3 regions of the Ancylobacter sp. IITR112 genome follow, and region 2 is predicted to be linked to each of the others. Evidence: predicted binding sites of a transcription regulator. Region 2 holds the regulator's gene; each other region holds the start of a gene.

Region 1 (4,206 bases), 2.1 Mb from region 2:
CTCTCGCCGTCGGCTCAGGCGGCTCGGCGGCGGCTCCATACGCAACCGGGGGCGCCGCCCGGCCCTTCACGCCGCGGCGGCGTGGCGGTCGGCCGCGGCGCGGTAGGCCAGCGCTTCCGCCAGATGGGCCCGGCCCACCGTCTCGGCCCCGGCGAGATCGGCGAGCGTGCGCCCCACACGCAGCACGCGGTGATAGCCGCGAGCGGAGAGCCGCATCAGCCGCGCCGCATCCGCCAGCAGCGCGGTGCCGGCGGCGTCGGGGGTGGCGATCTCTTCCAGGATCGGGCCCGTGGCCTCGGCATTGGTGAACAGATCGGGCCGGCCGAGGGCGAGGAAACGCTCGCGCTGCAGTAGGCGTGCCTGCGCCACCCGCCGCGCCACAACGGCGCTGGGTTCCGACGGGCCGGGGCGGACGAGATCGACCGCCGCCACCGCCGGCACGTCGAGATGGAGGTCGACGCGGTCGAGAAACGGGCCGGACAGCCGCGCCTGATATTCCGCCGCGCAGCGCGGCCCGCGCCGGCAGCTCTGCCCCGGCTCGCCGGCCCGGCCGCAGCGGCACGGATTCATCGCCGCGATGAGCTGGAAGCGGGCGGGGTAGGAAATGCGGTGATTGGCACGGGCGATGACCGCCTCGCCCGTCTCCAGCGGCTGGCGCAGCGAATCGAGCACGGCGGGGGTGAATTCCGGCAATTCGTCGAGGAACAGCACGCCATTATGCGCCAGCGACACCTCGCCCGGCCGCGCGCGCATGCCGCCGCCCACCATCGCCGCCATGCTGGCGGAATGATGCGGGGCGCGGAACGGGCGCCGGCTGGTCAGCGCCCCGCCCTGCAGCGTGCCGGCCACCGAGGCAACCATCGACACTTCCAGCAGCTCGGAAGGGGTGAGGGGCGGCAGCAGCGAGGGCAGGCGCTGCGCCAGCATCGACTTGCCGGCGCCGGGGGGGCCGCTGAGCAGCAGGTTGTGACGGCCGGCGGCGGCGATCTCCAACGCCCGACGGGCGGTCTCCTGCCCCTTCACATCGGCGAGATCAGGCAATTGCGCCGTCCCCGCCTCCAGCCGGGGCTCCGGGCGGGAGAGCAATTGACGGCCGGCGAAATGGTTGACGAGCTGGATCAGCGAGTGCGGCGCCAGCACCGCCATGTCCGGGCTCGCCCAGGCCGCCTCCGGCCCGCAGGCTTCCGGGCAGATGAGGCCGTGGCTGCGCGCATTGGCGCCGATGGCCGCCGGCAGCACGCCGGACACGGCGGCGATGCGCCCGTCGAGCGCGAGTTCCCCGACCACGGTGAAGCCGTCGAGCGCGTCCGGGCCGATGGCGCCAATCGCCGCCATCAGCCCGAGGGCGATGGGCAGGTCGTAATGGCTGCCTTCCTTCGGCAGGTCGGCCGGGGCGAGGTTGACGGTGATGCGGCGGGCGGGAAGCGCAAGGCCGGAGGCGGTGAGGGCGGCGCGCACCCGCTCCTTCGCTTCGGTGACCGCCTTGTCGGCGAGGCCGACGAGATTGAAGGCCGGCAGGCCCGGGCTCACCTGAACTTGAACATCGACCGGGCGGGTCTCGACCCCCTCGAACGCCACCGTCGCCACACGCTGGACCATCGCGCCCTCCCCGCCGGGGTTCGTTGCGGCGCGGCTTTCCGCACCCGCTGGTGGCAGAATACGGCCTCAGGTACGCAGGTCAAGAACAAGTAGGGAACAAACGGCGGGAACCCCGCCGAAAGGTCGGGGCGCCGATGCGCCAGATTGGTGATAGAGAAATTCTATCGTGGCACGGAACACCTGCATTGATTTGGGTTTCGCCCCGTACCATCCTTACCTTTGGAAAATTCTAAAAGAAGGCTACGGGAGAAATGCCGCATTACGAGCCCTGGAGCGACGAGCGCGCCCGCGCGGTCATTGATGAGTTCTCTCATCTTGAAGGCCCGCTAATGCCGATGCTCCACGCGGTGCAGGAGACGTTCGGCCACGTTCCCGACGCCGTCGTGCCCATGCTGGCCGAAAAGCTCAACGTCTCGCGCGCCGAGGTGCACGGGGTGGTGACCTTCTATCATGATTTCCGCCACGAGCCGGCCGGCCGCCATGTGCTGAAGCTCTGCCGCGCCGAGGCCTGCCAGGCGGCGGGCGGCGATGCGCTGGCCGAACACGCTGAACACCGGCTCGGCTGCAAGCTCGGCGAGACCACGGCGGACGGGCGCGTCACTGTCGAGCCGATCTATTGCCTCGGCCTGTGCGCCACCGCTCCTTCCGCCATGCTGGATGGTCGCATCGTCGCGCGGCTCAATGAGCGCCGGCTCGACGCCCTGATCGAGGAGGCCCAGTCGTGAGCGCCACCGGGACTGTCCGCATCTACGTTCCCAAGGATGCCTGCGCCATCGCCTGCGGCGCCGACGAGGTGGCCGAGGCGATCGCCGCCGCTGCCCTGACCCGTAAGCAGCCGATCGAGATCGTGCGCAACGGTTCGCGCGGCATGCTGTGGCTGGAGCCGATGATCGAGGTCGTCACCGACGAGGGCCGCATCGCCTATGGCCCGGTCGAGGCCGGCGATGTCGACGGCCTGTTCGCGGCGGGCTTCCTCACCGGCGGCGCGCATGCGCTGCGCATCGGCAAGCCGGAGGAGCACCCCTTCCTCGCCAAGCAGACCCGCCTCACCTTCGCCCGCTGCGGTATCATCGACCCGGCCTCCTATGCCGATTACCGCGCTCATGGCGGCTATAAGGGGCTGGAGCGCGCGCTGCAGCTCGGGCCGGCCGAGATCATCGAGGAAGTGAAGAAGTCCGGCCTGCGCGGCCGTGGCGGCGCCGGCTTCCCGACCGCCATCAAGTGGAAGACGGTGGCCGACGCCAAGGCCGACCGCAAATATATCGTCTGCAATGCCGACGAAGGCGATAGCGGCACCTTCGCCGACCGCATGATCATGGAAGGCGACCCGTTCGAGCTGATCGAGGGCATGACCATCGCCGGCATCGCGGTGGGCGCCACCAAGGGCTATGTCTACACCCGTTCCGAATATCCCCACGCCATCTGGGCGATGGAGAAGGCGATCGAGGTGGCGCGCGCCCACGGCATGCTCGGCGTCAACATCGCCGGCTCGGCCTACAGCTTCGACATGGAAGTGCGCATGGGCGCCGGCGCCTATGTGTGCGGCGAGGAAACAGCCCTGCTCGACAGTCTGGAAGGCAAGCGCGGCACGGTGCGCGCGAAGCCGCCGCTGCCGGCGCATAAGGGCCTGTTCCAGAAGCCGACCGTCATCAACAACGTGCTCTCGCTCACCGCCGTGCCGCATATCCTGGCCGATGGCGGCGAGTTCTACGCCAATTTCGGCATGGGTCGCTCGCGCGGCACGATGCCGATCCAGATCGCCGGCAATGTGAAGTTCGGCGGCTTGTTCGAAACCGCCTTCGGCATCACGCTGGGCGAGCTGATCAACGACATTGGCGGCGGCACCGCCACCGGCAAGCCGGTGAAGGCCGCGCAGGTCGGCGGCCCGCTCGGCGCCTATGTGCCGACCTGGCAGTTCGACCTGCCCTTCGACTACGAGGCTTTCGCGGCCAAGGACGCGCTGATCGGCCATGGCGGCATCGTCGTGTTCGATGAGAGCGCCGACCTCGCCAAGATGGCGCGCTTCGCCATGGAGTTCTGCTCCGTGGAAAGCTGCGGCAAGTGCACGCCCTGCCGCATCGGCTCGACGCGCGGCGTCGAACTGATGGACAAGATCATTGCCGGCGAGCGCGTCGAGGCCAATCTCGCCACGCTCACCGACCTCTGCCAGACCATGAAGCTTGGATCGCTTTGCGCCCTTGGCGGGTTTACCCCCTATCCGGTGCTGAGCGCGCTGAACCATTTCCCCGAGGAATTCGGCGCACCCCCGCGCCGCCTCGAAGCCGCCGAATGAGGAGGACGCATCATGTCTCTCATCCATGAGATCGACTACGGTACGCCGGCTCCGAAGACCGACAAGATGGTGACCCTCACCATCGACGGGATGGAAGTGACCGTGCCGGAAGGCACCTCCATCATGCGCGCGGCTATGGAGATGGGGACGCAAATCCCCAAGCTTTGCGCCACCGATTCGCTGGAGGCGTTCGGCTCCTGCCGCCTCTGCCTGATCGAGATCGAGGGCCGCAACGGTACCCCGGCCTCCTGCACCACGCCGGTGGCGCCGGGCATCAAGGTCCACACCCAGACCCCGCGTCTCGCCCAGCTTCG
Region 2 (4,206 bases):
TCCGCCGGCGCCGAGGTGGCCGATCTCGGCATTCTCCGTGATACGATGGCGGCAACGCGGGCCGGCGTGCGCGCCGCGCTGGACGGCGGCTTCGACGTGCTGGTGACAACGGGCGGCGCTTCGGTCGGCGACCACGACCTCATCGCGCCGGCGCTCACCGCCGAGGGCATCGCCCTCGCCGTGCACAAGATCGCGCTGCGGCCCGGCAAGCCGCTGATGTTCGGCCGAGGCGCGCAGACGCAGGTGCTCGGCCTGCCGGGCAACCCGGTCTCGGCGCATGTGTGCGCGCTGCTGTTCCTGGTTCCGCTGATCAAGGCCCTGCAAGGACTGCCGGTGCCGGCCCATCCCGCGCTTGAGCCCGCTCGGCTCGCCAGCGACGTGTCGGCGAATGAGCAGCGCATGGATTTCCAGCGCGCCGAAATCGTCGGCGACGCCGAGGGGCTGCCGCTGGTGCGGGCGCTGCCGGTGCAGGACAGTTCCATGCTGCGCCAGCTCGCCCGCGCCGATGCTCTCCTTGTTCGCCGCCCGCATGCTCCGGCCGCCAAGGCTGGCGAGATGTGCGAGATTCTGCGGCTGGAGGATTGACGCCGCCCCGTCGCGCCTGTGTGCTCGGCCACGAACGGTTGAAATGAGGGGCGGCCATGGAGATCAATCTTCCGGAGGTGCTGGCGGAGGTCCGCACGGCCTTCGAGCGTTACGAGCGCGCGCTGGTCGAAAACGACCTCGCTGAGCTCGACGCGCTGTTCTGGGATGATGCACGCACCATCCGCTATGGCGGCGGCGAGAACCTTTACGGTATCGAAGCGATCCGCGCCTTCCGCGCTGCGCGCCCGCCGACGGGCCTCGCGCGCACGCTGGAAGGCACCGTCATCACCACCTATGGCCGCGACATGGCGGTCGCCTCCACACTGTTCCGGCGGCCTGCGACCCCGGGTCGGGTAGGTCGCCAGATGCAGACCTGGCGGCGCCTGCCGGAAGGCTGGAAGGTCGTCGCCGCCCATGTAAGTGTCATCGACGAGCCTGTGTGAACTCTTGGTGACGCCGAGCCGCAGGGATATGGATGAGCACGGCTCTCCGGCATGCGGGCGGCCGAATGGGTTTTCTGTGCGCTCATGACCGTGCTGCCTCTCCGCCTCCCGCCCGATCCTTCAGCCCGCACCGGCCGGAAAACGCGCGCCGAGGAGCTGCGCATGCAACTGGCCGACGAGATCACCCGCGGAACGCTGCCGCCGGGGGCCTCGCTTGACGAGACGGCGCTCGCTGCCCGCTTCGGTGTATCGCGCACCCCGGTCCGCGAAGCGCTGCGCGAACTGGTCGCCTCCGGTCTGGTCGACGCCCGCCCGCATCGCGGCGCCGTGGTGGCGCGCCCCAGCGTCGCCCGGCTGCAGAACATGTTCGAGGTGATGGCCGAACTGGAAGCGCTTTGCGCGGGACTGTGCGCCTTGAAGATGACGCCGCCCGAGCGCCAGCAATTGGAGCGATTGCACGCCGACATGGGGGAATTGATGCGGCTGGGCGATTTTGCCGCCTATCGAGAGGCCAATGAACAGTTCCACACCTCGATTTATGCCGGCAGCCATAATGACTACCTTATCGAACTGACGCTCGGCACACGGCGCCGGCTTTCGCCCTTCCGCCGCGCCCAGTTCCGGGCCTTGGGGCGTCTCGCCCTCTCCCATGCCGAGCATGACCGGGTGGTGACCGCCATCCAGCGCGGCGACCGCGATGGCGCCGGCGGCGCCATGCGTGACCACATCGCGATCGTCCACGACGCCTATGAGCAGTACGCCCAGACGCTGTGACACGCGCGGGCATGGGCCAGGATCAAGCCGCAATTGCCAAAACAGGCCCGCGTCGCCGTTTAATCTCTCTTTACCCATTGTAGAACACAATAGGAACGGCTAGTCTTTGTTCGTGATTTGTTTCGTACCGGCGCCGGCCCGGCAGACGGGGTTCTCTCGATGCTCACCCGCAAACAGCATGAGCTGCTTCTGTTCATCAATGAACGCCTCCAGCGCGATGGCGTGCCCCCATCCTTTGAGGAGATGAAAGAGGCGCTGGACCTGCGCTCCAAGTCAGGGATTCACCGGCTGATCACCGCGCTGGAAGAGCGCGGCTTCATCCGCCGCCTGCCGAACCGGGCAAGGGCGCTGGAGGTTGTGCGCCTGCCGGAGGACACCCAGCCCCCGAGGCTGGCCCGCACCTTTTCGCCCAATGTCATCGAAGGCAGTCTCGGCAAGGTGCGGCCGGTATCGGACGAGGATTCCGAGCGCCGCGTGGTGCCGATCCCGGTCATGGGCCGGATCGCCGCCGGCACGCCGATCTCCGCGATCCAGTCGCGCGACCACACGATCAGCATGCCGCCGGAAATGCTGTCGGGTGGCGAGCATTTCGCGTTGGAAGTGCGCGGCGATTCGATGGTCGAAGCAGGCATTCTCGACGGCGACCTGGCACTGATCCGCAAATGCGACGCCGCCAGCACGGGCGAGATTGTCGTCGCGCTGATCGACGATGAGGAAGCCACGCTGAAGCGCCTGCGCCGCAAGGGCGCCTCGATCGCGCTGGAGGCGGCAAACCCGGCCTATGAGACGCGCATTTTCGGTCCGGATCGGGTGCGTATCCAAGGCAAGCTGGTCGGGCTTTTCCGCCGCTATTGAGGGTCGTCCCCGGGTGCTGCAGTCTCCGGGTCGAAGGCAGGCACGCGCTCGCTGACGTCAGAAGGGACCGGGAGACCCGTCGGTGACCCCGCAAACGTCCCAAGCGGCGAGGAGATGGTGCGGCCTGTATCGTCCCGACCGCCCGCCCCGGGTGTCGCGCCCCGTCGCGAGAGTGGCGATGGCGATGGCGGAGGCACGGCGGCGGGCTCCCATGGCCGTGTGCCCGGTGACCGGCGCGCCGTTATCAGGGCAAGGCTTCCATCCTGCCGCAGCGTGCCGGCGACGGCGCCGGGAGACATGCGCGCGTCGCGGTAGATGATTGTCGCCGGGCAGTCGAGCGGCGGTGCGAAAGGCGTCACCAGCACGGCAGCCAAGCGACAATCATCCTCCAGCGACTCCCGGTCACGGGACAGAGCCACCAGCCGCCCGTCCGGCAGAGGCAGCGTGCAGCCGAGCGGATCGCAGGCCGCGGCGGTTGTCAGGTCCCGGCTGCCGAAGCGCGATCTCGCCCCATCCGCGCCCAGCCATTGCTCCACCGCGAAGCGCCGGTCGACCCCGCGGTCACGGTCGCCCATGAAGGCGAGGACTCCGTCGCGGCCACGCACCGCCACGGTCCGTGCCTCGGCATCGACAAAGAGATCGGGCCGCGGCGCCATGGACGCGATGGCGAGGCCGGCAAGCGCAAGTACCGGCGCCAGCGCGACCAGCCGGGTGCGGGCGAGGCAGAGCACCACGAGTGCGAGGCTGATGACGATGAGGCTGGCGGCCGGCATCGCCGGCACGCCGCGATCCGCGCCGGGCAGCGCGGCGACCAGATCGGAGATGTCGCGCATGCGGGCAAGGCCCCACCCCATCAGCCGCCAGGCCGGATCGTCCCAACCGAACGGCATCAGCACCGCCCCGGCAAGCCCGGCGGGCATGACGATGAACGAGACCACCGGCATGGCGCCAAGATTGGCCAGCAGACTGAGCGGGGCGAGGCGTTGGAAGTGGTAAGCGGCATAGGGCGCTGTCGCAAGCCCCGCCGCCAGCGAGGCCAGCACCAGCCCGGCGATATAGCGCCCCGGCACGCTGAGCCAGCGGCCCGCCTTGGCCGGCGCAAGCGTGAAGAGAAAGCCGAAGCGCTCATAGGCCGCGACGAGCCCCAGCGTGGCCGCGAAGGACATTTGCGCCCCTGGGTCGAGCACCGCGCGGGGCGAGAGGATGAGCAGGCCCAGCGCCGCCACGGCGAGCGTCCGCAGCGTCAGCGCCGGGCGGCCGAGCACGATTCCCGCCAGCACGAGCAGCGTCATCACATAGGCGCGCTGGGTCGCCACCTCGGCGCCGGACAGCAGAAGATAGAAACTCGCCGACGCCATGGCCGGCAGCGCTGCCCAGGCCTTGATGGGTCGATAAAGTGCCAGTTCCGGCAGCAGAGCCAGCAGCGCGCGGGCGAGGAAGAACACGGTGCTGGCGACCAGCGCCATGTGCAAACCCGAAATGGACAGCACATGCGACAGGCCGGAGACGCGCATGCTCTCCTCAATCGCCTCCGGCACCGTGTCGCGCA
Region 3 (4,206 bases), 1.3 Mb from region 2:
CGGCCTTGGCGATGACCGGGCCGGAGGTGGAGCGGAAACCGACGCCGAGTTCGCGCGCCACGATTTGCGCCAGCGTGGTCTTACCCAGCCCCGGCGGGCCGACGAACAGCACATGGTCCAGCGCCTCGCCGCGCGCCTTGGCGGCCTTGATGAAGATGTCGAGATTGGCCCGCGCCTGCTCCTGCCCGACGAACTCGGCGAGGTTCTGCGGCCGCAGCGACGCCTCGGCGAGATCTTCCTCGCGCTTGTCGGGGGCAACGAGGCGCTTTGCGTTCATCGCCCTGTCTCCCGCTCGCGCGGAGGAAACACCCCGCCGGCGATCAGCACGCCGGTGGCGAGGGCCACAGAGGCGGCGAGAATGGGCGCCAGCAGCAGGGCGCGCTGCTCGACCAGCGGGCGGAACTCGCGAAAATCATAGGACAGCACGATGACGGCGAGCGGCAGCAGCGCCACCACCACAGCGGCCGCCAGCACGAACAGCGGCGCGCGCGGCCGGAAGGAGAGCGCGAAGGCGCAGACGCCTGCGACCACTCCGCCCGGCACCACCGCGATCGCCGCATAGGTCGCGGAAGCCGCGCTATGCATCAGCCGCTCGATGGTGAGAACGGCGAGAATGGCCCCGCCATAGGCGAAGATCATCGCCGGAATGCGCGCCTGCCACGGCCAGGGCCGCGGCTGCCCCGCCCCGCGTCCACGGGAGGCGCTGGTGAAGCGCAGCATCATCGCGCCAGTTCCTTCAGCCCGAGGCGAATCAGCCGGGCCGTATCGGCGCCCTCGCCGGCCTCGCGCAGCGCGGCGGCGACAGCCGCGCTCGCCTGGACCTGCGCGTAGCCCAGATTAACCAGCGCCGACACAGCATCCGCCACCGGCGCAGGCGCCTGCCGGTCCTCGATCTGCGCGGCGAGGCCCGCCACCGCCGGATCGACGCTGGCAAAGCCCGGTGCCTTGTCCTTCAGTTCCGCGACGATGCGCGCCGCCACTTTGGGGCCGACGCCATTGGCGCGCGCCACCATCACCTTGTCACCGAGCGCCACTGCATTGGCGAGTTCGGCCGGGGAAAGCGTCGAGAGCACGTTGAGCGCCACCTTGGAGCCGACGCCCTGCACATTCTGCAGCAGCAGGAACCAGCTTTTTTCCGCCGGCGTGGCGAAGCCGTAAAGCCGGATCATGTCTTCGCGCACGAAGGTTTCGATGAACAGCACCGCCGCCTCGCCGACCTTGGGCAGTGCCTGCAGCGTGCGGCCGGAGCAGTGGACGAGATAGCCCACGCCTTGCACATCGAGGATCACATGGTCGTCGCCATAGAAGTCGACGAGGCCCTTGAGCTTGCCGATCATCGTGCCGCCGCCTTTGCCGTGAGCTTCGGCGGCACTTTTGCCGCCATTTGCGCCTTCATCGCCGCCATGCCCCGATGCTGCGCGTGCGTCACCGCCACCGCAAGCGCGTCCGCCGCGTCGTCGGTGGTGAAATCGGCCTGCGGCAGCAGGATTTTCATCATCAGCCGGATCTGCGCCTTCTCCGCCCGGCCGGCGCCGACCACGGTCTTCTTCACCAGCAGCGCTGCATATTCGGACACCGGCACACCGGCCAGCGCCGGGGTCAGCATCACCACGCCGCGCGCCTGGCCGAGCTTGAGCGTCGAGGCCGGGTTGACGTTGACGAAGGTTTCCTCCACCGCCGCCTCATCGGGGGCGTAGGCGCGCAGCACCTGCATCAGTCCGGTGTGCAGGCAGGCCAATCGCTCGGCGAGACTTCCCTCGTCCGGCGGCATTACTGTGCCGCAGGCGATGAAGCTCAGCCGCGTGCCGGCAGCCTCGATCACCCCCCAGCCGGTGCGGCGGAGGCCCGGATCGAGCCCGAGAATGCGAATCGGCGACGGCACCATGCCCTAGGGCGTACCCGAACAAAGGACGAACGCCTAGGGGCCGCACCCCACAGGCGAGAGCCAAGACCGGTCATGGTGAACGCGCGGTTAACGCGCACGGCATCAGCGCCCGCCGGTAAAGGCGCCGCTCGCCAGCGTTACCCCCACCCCGGTCGCCACCACGCCGATGATTGCCGCCGTGTCGGGATGCTCGCCCAGAACCGGCACGGCGATCAGCGCCGCCAGCGCCGGCACCAGCCCGGTGAAGGCGGCGGCGCGCGAGGAGCCCAGCCGCTCAATGGCGATGCCGAAAGCAACCAGCGCGACGACACCCGACAGCAGGCCCTGGATGAGAAGCTGGAAGAGGATTTCCCGGCCATAGCCGCTGTGGACCGCGTCGATCACACCGGGGAGGCCGTAAGGCGTGAGCACAACCGTCGACCACAAGCCGATCAAACCCACCGTCTCCGTCGCCTTCAGCCCGGTGCGGCGGAAGGCCAGCGTGTAGCCGGCCCACATCGTCGCCCCGGCCAGCAGCAGCGCATGGCCGCGCCAGGCGCCGTCCTGCGGGTAGAGCAGCCCCCTTCCGCCGAGTGTCAGCACGCCGAGCGCGATGGCGGCGAAGCCGATCGCCCGCGCCGTGCCCAGCCGCTCGCGGAACACCAGCACCGAGATGGCGGCAACGATCAGCGGCATGGTGCCGGGCAGCAGCGGACCGACATCCGCCGCCGGCACGAAGCGCATGGCGGTGGCGACATCGAGAAAGAAGAAGGCTCCGGCGCCGAGAAAGCACAACAGGAAAGGTCGCCATGCCGTCTTCGGCCACAGGCCGACGCGCCACCAGGCGGGGGCGAGCACCACCGCCGGCACGATGAAGCGCAGCCATCCAATGGTCGCCGGCGGCAGATGCCCGTGCACGGCATGGCGGGTGGAAACGATCCAGCCGCCCCAGATGGCGATGGCGAGCAGCGCGCAGCCGGCGCCGACGAGGCGGTCGGACAATGAGAGTTCGGCCGCGCTAGCCGGCATCAACGCAGAAGCGGACTTGGTCATGAGCAGGGCTCCCGCGCCGCACAGGCGCGCGAAAAGGGGTGCCCGGAATGGCGGGCGACGTGTTGGGGGGAATGTGGCGTGCGCGACCCGTCGGCACAAATGCGTTTTGCGAATAGCCACGTTCGCGAAATCCGATGGATGGGCTCCTTCGATCGCGGGTCGTGTTGACGGCATCCCGGCACGGGTCTAGCTCTACGGACGCAGGCCACGGCGGCGTGCGCCGTCCCCGGTTGGTATATGGTCGTTGATCCCGCCCTGGCCTGGGCCTTTCTCACCGCGCTTATCGCCGGCGTCACGCGCGGCTTTTCCGGCTTTGGCGGGGCGCTGATCTTCGTGCCACTGGTCAGCGCCGCCTATGGTCCGCGCGTCGCCGCCCCCTCGCTTCTCGTCATCGACACGTTGATGACGCTGCCCTTCGTCCTGCCGGCGCTGCGCGCCTGCATCTGGCGGCAGGTCGCGCCGCTGGCCGTTGGGGCGGTGGTGGCGGTGCCCGCCGGGGTCTGGGTACTGCAGCACACCGACCCGCTGGCGCTGCGCTGGGCGCTCGCCGGTCTCGGCCTCGGGCTGCTCGGCCTGCTGGCGTCCGGCTGGCGCCATACGGGCCGGCACACATTGCCGGCGACGCTGGGTGTCGGCGCCGTCGCCGGTTTCTGCGGCGGCGCGGCGCAGATGTCCGGTCCCGCCGTTGTGGTTTATTGGCTTGGCAGCGGCCAGCCCGCGGCGCTGGTGCGGGCGAATCTGTTCGGCTTCTTCGCGTTGGTGACGCTGGCGACCGGCAGTTCCTATGCGCTCGGCGGCCTGTTCACCGCCGAGGTCGGTCGCCTCACCCTGTTTCTCGGGCCCGCCTATGCCGCCGGGCTCTTCATGGGCGCGCGTGCCTTCCGTGGCGCGTCCGACCGGCACTACCGCGTCGCCGCCTATTGGGTGATCGCCCTCGCCGCCCTCATCAGCCTGCCGCTGTTCGACCCGCTGATCGGGCGGTGAGCGGCGCGCCGCTCAGCCGCCCATCTTCGCCATGAAGGCGTCGGAGAGCTCGAAATTGGCATAGACGTTCTGCACGTCGTCATTGTCGTTGAGGTTGTCGACGAGGCGCATCAACTTTTCCGCCACTTCATCGTCCACTGCCACCGTGTTCTGCGGCCGCCAGACGAGGCCGGACTTGCGCGGCTCGCCGAATTTGGCCTCCAGCGCGCGGGCGACCTCGTGCAGATTCTCCACAGAGCACACGACCTCATGGCCGTTCTCGTCCGAGGTCACGTCGTCCGCGCCCGCCTCGATGGCGGCTTCCA

Evidence for each region. Region 2 encodes LexA, which represses DNA repair genes until DNA is damaged. Its sites were predicted from a motif close to TGTTCNNNNTGTGTTCNG; they were not measured.
Region 1: AAC979_RS18350 (YifB family Mg chelatase-like AAA ATPase) is a predicted target of LexA. The motif match lies at 1,681-1,698, and genes of this name have one in related genera.
Region 3: ruvC (crossover junction endodeoxyribonuclease RuvC) is a predicted target of LexA. The motif match lies at 1,900-1,917, and genes of this name have one in related genera.

What each region holds. Positions count from the first base shown of each region.
Region 1 covers NZ_JBGCUS010000001.1:3,853,201-3,857,406, forward strand. The annotation lists gene AAC979_RS18350 (YifB family Mg chelatase-like AAA ATPase) at 67-1,599, opposite strand; gene AAC979_RS18355 (formate dehydrogenase subunit gamma) at 1,851-2,324, shown strand; gene AAC979_RS18360 (formate dehydrogenase beta subunit) at 2,321-3,892, shown strand; gene fdhF (formate dehydrogenase subunit alpha) at 3,905-4,206, shown strand, end outside.
Region 2 covers NZ_JBGCUS010000001.1:1,755,960-1,760,165, forward strand. The annotation lists gene glp (gephyrin-like molybdotransferase Glp) at 1-585, shown strand, start outside; gene hpxZ (oxalurate catabolism protein HpxZ) at 642-1,028, shown strand; gene AAC979_RS08430 (GntR family transcriptional regulator) at 1,113-1,802, shown strand; gene lexA (transcriptional repressor LexA) at 1,962-2,657, shown strand; gene AAC979_RS08440 (ComEC/Rec2 family competence protein) at 2,651-4,206, opposite strand, start outside.
Region 3 covers NZ_JBGCUS010000001.1:3,038,118-3,042,323, forward strand. The annotation lists gene ruvB (Holliday junction branch migration DNA helicase RuvB) at 1-277, opposite strand, end outside; gene AAC979_RS14485 (hypothetical protein) at 274-723, opposite strand; gene ruvA (Holliday junction branch migration protein RuvA) at 720-1,337, opposite strand; gene ruvC (crossover junction endodeoxyribonuclease RuvC) at 1,334-1,885, opposite strand; gene AAC979_RS14500 (DMT family transporter) at 1,988-2,917, opposite strand; gene AAC979_RS14505 (TSUP family transporter) at 3,155-3,901, shown strand; gene AAC979_RS14510 (YebC/PmpR family DNA-binding transcriptional regulator) at 3,914-4,206, opposite strand, start outside.